One region of the Pantoea sp. X-Soil-ISGK-421 genome, then DNA from elsewhere that is predicted to be linked to it. Evidence: predicted binding sites of a transcription regulator. Region 1 holds the regulator's gene; the other holds the start of a gene.
What was found. Region 1 encodes PurR, which represses purine synthesis genes. Its sites were predicted from a motif close to CANGCAAACGTTTGCNTG; they were not measured.

Region 1 (3,141 bases):
AACATGTTGATTCTCTTTTGGGCAGGTTGAACGCCGGGGAGTGTAAAAGGATGCAACGCGCTTTGTGAAACGCTAATATTTGCATGGTGCTGTTAAATTTTTTGAAGGCAAAAATATGTGGTCAGAATATGCGCTTGAAGTGGTGGATGCCGTGGCGCGCACCGGCAGTTTTAGCGCGGCCGCGCAGGAGCTGCATCGCGTGCCTTCTGCCGTCAGCTATACCGTGCGTCAGCTGGAAACCTGGTTGGCGGTACCGTTGTTTGAGCGCCAGCATCGCGAAGTGGTCATGACACCAGCCGGCGAGCACTTCGTTCGTGAAGGGCGATCTGTTATCAAAAAAATGCTGGCAACGCGTAGGCAGTGTCAACAACTGGCGAATGGTTGGCGCGGTGAATTGAGTATCGCGGTTGACTGCATTGTAAAACCGCAGCGCACGCGGCAATTAGTGAAGGACTTCTATCGTCATTTTCCCGATATGGAGTTGATTATCAGCTACGAAGTGTTTAACGGAGTGTGGGATGCATTAGCCGATGGCCGGGTAGATGTCGCGATTGGCGCCACGCAGGCAATTCCCGTCGGTGGACGTTTTGCGTTTCAGGATATGGGCGCGCTGAATTGGCGTTGTGTGGTCAGCCCGGATCATCCGCTGGTTAACAGCACGGAACTGGATGATGAAACGTTGCGAGCGTGGCCATCTCTGGTGCTGGAAGATACGTCGCGTGCATTGCCGCGCCGTATGACCTGGACGCTAGATAATCAGCGGCGGCTGGTGGTGCCAGAATGGGAAACCGGGATGGCGTGTTTGCTGGCAGGATTGTGTGTTGGAATGGTGCCGGGCCATTTGGCGCGTCCACTGCTGGACAGTCATAAATTGGTCGAACTGTCGCTGCCGCAAGCCTTTCCTGATAGTCCGTGCTGCGTCAGCTGGGCAGAACAACGCACGTCGCCGGCGCTTGAGTGGTTACTGGCTTATCTGGGGGATGCTGAAACGCTGAACCACGAATGGCTCAGCGAAGTGTCAGCTTAGCGGCGATAATCGCGGAATGGGCCGTACGCCACTGAACGACGTTCAATCAGCGTAGGCTGAACCTCGATGGTTTGTGGATCTTCACGTTTGCTGGTGATGCGATCCAACAGCATTTCCAGCGCTTTTTCACCCAGTTCGGCTTTAGGCTGGTGTACGGTGGTCAGCGCGGGCGTGAAATAGCGCGCGTTGCGCACGTTATCGTAACCAATCACCGAGATATCTTGCGGTACACGCAAACCCATCTCATCGGCGGCACAAATTGCGCCCATCGCCATAATATCGCCGCCGCAGAACACGGCGGTTGGGCGCTGTTTCTGGTTAAGAATCTGCTGCATGGCCTGATAACCGGATTCAGGTTCAAAGTCGCCCTGAACCACCCATTCTGGACGCACTGTAATGCCTGCTTCGTTCATCGCCTGCAGAAATCCTGCGTGACGTCCGCCGCCGGTGTTGCGCTCCATCTGGCCAGGGATGGCACCAATATCGCGATGGCCACGTTCAATCAGATAACGCCCGGCGAGATAGCCGCCTTGAAACGCGTTGTCCTGCACCGTATCGGTAAAATCACCGCGCGAAGCACCCCAATCCATGACGACCATCGGGATATTGCGGTTCTCTTCCAGCATTTGCAGTAAATCGTCCGGATACTCAGAACACATCACCAGCAAACCATCGACGCGCTTTTGCGCCATCATCGACAGATAGGCGCGCTGTTTTTGCAGATCGTTGTGCGCATTGCCGAGAATCAACGTATAGCCGCGTTCGAAACAACGATTCTCCACCGCTTCGATAATTTCAGCAAAATAGGGCGCTTCACTGGACGTTGCCAGCAGACCTAAGGTTTTGGTGTGATTCACTTTGAGACTACGCGCCACGGCACTTGGCGAGTAGTGTAATTGTTTGATCGCTTCCCATACGGCGTTACGCGTTTCTTCCGCAACGAAACGCGTTTTGTTGATGACATGCGAAACCGTGGTGGTTGAGACACCTGCGCGTTTTGCGACATCTTTAATTGTTGCCATGAAAATGGTACTCCTGGTCTTATCGCAACTTACTGATAAGTATATTGTTAAACGTTTGCGTCTGCTAACGCTTTTACAGCTCAAAAGGCGGGCAAAACGGGGTGTTATAGCAGACGAAATCACTTCATTATGCTGAAAATACAGCACGCGCAAAATCTGTTGCGCAACGAAAGGCGGCGATTCTAACAAGCCCGCGCGGATAACACGAGATTTTTGCCGATTGCTGTGCGAAAATCGCGTTAACCCTATTAATTGTGTGACTAAGGAGTTGTGATGAATACTGACCTGAAGCTGGCGCTAATGACCACTGTTGGCGCACTGTTGATGATTATCGCCTTCAGTTTTACCGCGATCATGCATTAACAAAAAAGCCGGAGCTGTGTGCAGCATCCGGCTTTTTTCTGTTTGTTGCGCAACAATTAGCGAATGGTTTTTGGCGTCATCATACGACGCGCGCCCACATAGTGTTTCTGCCAGTAATCCTCTCCCAAAGCGCTAATCTGAATATCTTTGCCGGTACGCGGCGACTGAATGAATTTGCCGTTGCCGAGATAAACACCAACATGATCAGCGGTGCCGCGATTGTTAATGCGGAAGAACACCAGATCCCCTTTCTCCAGCATTTCACGTTTGATCGGGGAAGCATCACGCAAGTGATACATCTCATTGGCGGTGCGCGGAAATTTGAATTTCACCAGATCTTTATAGGCGTACCAGACCAATCCACTGCAGTCGAAACCGGTATGTGGCGAGGTGCCGCCCCATTGATAAGGTTTACCGAGTTGGCCCATTAATTTGGTCATCGCCGTTTCACGCGCTTTTTGATAACGCTGGCGGTGCGACTTACTCATTTTGATGCCGGTAAGCGCAACCGCTTCGTCATCAACCACCACTTCGGGAGATTTCTTCACCAGGCGTTGATGACCGTATTTCTTAGCGGTAAGTTTCAGCGGGGATTTTTTGCTGGTGGTTTTGTGCAGCGCGGTTTCAGTTTTGGTCTGTTTTTTTAGTTTGAATTTTTGGACAGCAGTCAGGCGCGATTTTTTTGTGGTGGTTTTCACCGGACGTCGTTTGCGGCGCTCGTCTTCACGT
Region 2 (3,141 bases), 1.4 Mb from region 1:
TGTCCAGTTATGGGATACCAATAATAAACTGCGCGCCAGCTCGTGGCCTGATTTACACGCGCCGCTGCAAATGAAAAAAGGCTGGCACGATCTCAAGGTCGGTGACTGCGGAGATGACTGCGAATGGCGCGTATACACGCGTCCCGGCGAGCTGGGCAGTGAGATCGGGAATATTCAGGTCCTGCACAACATCGGCTACATGAAAAGCCTGATGCTAAAACGGGCGCTGTCGGCCATCATTCCGTTGATGCTCATGATGCCGCTCTCACTGCTGGTCATATGGCTGGTGGTGCGTGCCATTACGCGCGATTTACGCGTGGCTTCACGTCATATCGCTGCGCAGGAAACGCTGCATCCGCATACGGTTTCTCCCGATGGCTTGCCGGATGAAGTGCTGCCGCTGGTGGCGGCTTACAACGCTTTGCTGGATAAACTGCGCGCGGCCTGGTCATCACAGCGTCAGTTCCTTGAGGATGCGGCGCACGAACTGCGCACACCGGTCACCGCAGTAACCTTGCAGCTGGAGAACCTGCGGCAACATATTCAACCCGGTGAAGCCAGCCGCCAGTTCGATCAGCTGGAAGCGGGCGTTACGCGTACGCGCCATCTGGTGACGCAGCTACTGAATATCTCACGTCAGGAAGATCAATCGGTGGTCGCCACGGTGGAAAGCATCGAGCTGGACGATCTGCTGAAAGAGAGCATTGAGCAGCTGATGGTGGTGGCGGATAAGCGCGGTATTGATATCGGTTTCAACGGCACGACGCACTATCGTCTGCACGCCAGCCGCTCCGATCTGCGCAGCCTGTTCGATAACCTGATCGGCAATGCGATGCTGCATACACCGGAAGGCAGTCTGGTGGATGTGCTGCTGCATCGCGTCGGCAATCATACCGTGGTGGATATCGTGGATAACGGGCCCGGCATGGCAGAATCCTTTATCGAGCGCGCCTTCGACCGCTTTACTCGTTCGCCGGATGTTCAGGCGCAAGGCAGCGGTTTAGGGTTGTCGATAGTGCGCAGCGTGGCGCAGAAACATCAGATGCAGGTTGCGCTGTCGAACCGCCATGATCCACAAGGTCAGATTGCTGGCCTGCAGGTGCGCGTGACCTTGCCATAACTCACACCGTGCCGTTGCGGCGCAATTTATTGCGCCTTATTGCAGCGAAACGGTGCTCATCAAAAGGGCGCGCGATAAATCGCGCCGCTACATCCTTTTCCCACATCTAACACGTTTCCAGCTGTACGCGACACGTAAACGGTTGCGGGGTTCCGTTCGCCACACGGCATTTATGTGATAACGATCACATTTCCAGTGAATCAAACTGCAACACTTTTTGACAAACGTGACCAAAATCTATTTTCTATGCCTCTGTTACAGGCACATTACGCAAACTTGAAAATCTGGCGCTGCAGACCGGATACGACAACACACTGCCCATCCCTGGGATCGATTTCACCCGATCGCGGCGTCAGCCCGGCGATCACAAGCATGTGGTAAAATAATGAAATATAAATCGTTGATAGCAGGCGCTTTATTGGCCAGTGGCTTAACTGGTACAGCACAAGCGGCAGAAAGCGATCCGCAATACGTTTCTGATTGGTGGCATCAGAGCGTTAACGTGGTGGGCAGTTACCACACCCGTTTTGGACCTCAGTTCAATAACGACGTGTACCTCGAATATGAAGCCTTTGCCAAAAAGGATTGGTTCGATTTCTACGGCTACCTCGATCTCACCAACTTCTTCGGCGTGGGCAACAGCAACGCTAACGGCGTGTTCGACCACGGTTCGCCGATGTTCATGGAAATTGAGCCACGTTTCTCTATCGATAAGCTGACCGGCACCGATCTCTCTTTTGGTCCGTTTAAAGAGTGGTATTTCGCCAACAACTACATCTATGACATGGGTCGCAACAGCGATAACCGTCAGAACACCTGGTACATGGGTCTTGGCACCGACATCGATACGCACAGCGATATCGGCCTGTCGCTGAACGTTTACGCTAAATACCAGTGGGAAAACTACGGTGCGGCGAACGAGAACAGCTGGGATGGTTATCGCTTCAAGGTGAAATACTTTGTACCGATTACCGACCTGTGGGGCGGCAAGCTGAGCTACATCGGCTTCACCAACTTCGACTGGGGTTCGGATCTGCGTGACAAGTCAGATCGTTCACGCACCAGCAACTCGATTGCGTCCAGCCACATACTGTCGCTGAACTATGATCACTGGCATGTTTCCACCGTGGCGCGTTACTTCCACAACGGCGGCCAATGGGCTGACGGCCAGGAGCTGAACTTCGGCAAAGGTCCATTTGAAGTGAAATCAACCGGCTGGGGTTACTACCTGGTGGTGGGTTACAACTTCTAATCGAGTAAAACGGTCGCTATTAGAGGATGCGGTTGGTTAAACGGTCGCCATGAGAGTGTGCGATTGGTTAAACGGTCGCCATTAGAGGGTGCGGTTGGTTAAACGGTCGCCATTAATGGCGACCCTACAATGTAGGGTGCGCATTTATGCGCACCGTTTTAAGGTCGGTGAAGAAAGCCAATGCATTTACGCGCACCTTGTCGCAAATCGTACCCTCTTAACTCTGCGGTTTATACGCATTCACCATCCACGGCACGCCGAACTTATCGGTTTGCATGCCAAAGCCATTGGCCCAGAACGTGGGTGCCCAGCTTTTTGTCACTTCACCGCCCGCCGACAACGCATCAAACCAACGCTTCCCTTGCGCTTCATCCGGCGTCGATAAACTCACAGCAAAACCGCCATACGCCGCCTGTGGCGCGCCGTCACTTAGCATAATTTCGCCCTGCCCGATGCGCAGATGGGCATGCATGATCTGCTCCGGCGAAAAGTGCACACCCGAGAGGCAACCTTCATCTTCCACCGGCGTCTCATCCGGCATGTCGCCATAGGTCATCTTAAACAGTAGCTCGCCGTCGGTGGCAGCAAGATAGAAAGCAATCGCCTCTTCACAGCGGCCGCTGTAGAACACATACGGGGTAACTTGCATGGTCTGTACTCCAAAAAGGGAACGCCAGTTGCAAGTGTAGTGTGCATTATTTATACCGTTGCGAGCCGGGCCGCACTCTTACCTTTGCTGACAATAGCGACGGAACAGTTGCGCCATATA

Region 2: AC6I8K_RS01990 (nucleoside-specific channel-forming protein Tsx) is a predicted target of PurR. The motif match lies at 1,252-1,269, and genes of this name have one in related genera.

Annotation. Positions count from the first base shown of each region.
Region 1 is NZ_AP035979.1:1,803,518-1,806,658, forward strand. It holds gene punC (purine nucleoside transporter PunC) at 1-5, opposite strand, end outside; gene punR (DNA-binding transcriptional activator PunR) at 116-1,027, shown strand; gene purR (HTH-type transcriptional repressor PurR) at 1,024-2,049, opposite strand; gene cydH (cytochrome bd-I oxidase subunit CydH) at 2,323-2,412, shown strand; gene AC6I8K_RS08440 (C40 family peptidase) at 2,469-3,141, opposite strand, start outside.
Region 2 is NZ_AP035979.1:449,798-452,938, reverse strand. It holds gene AC6I8K_RS01995 (sensor histidine kinase) at 1-1,120, shown strand, start outside; gene AC6I8K_RS01990 (nucleoside-specific channel-forming protein Tsx) at 1,506-2,372, shown strand; gene yjdN (VOC family metalloprotein YjdN) at 2,590-3,021, opposite strand; gene AC6I8K_RS01980 (LysR family transcriptional regulator) at 3,100-3,141, opposite strand, start outside.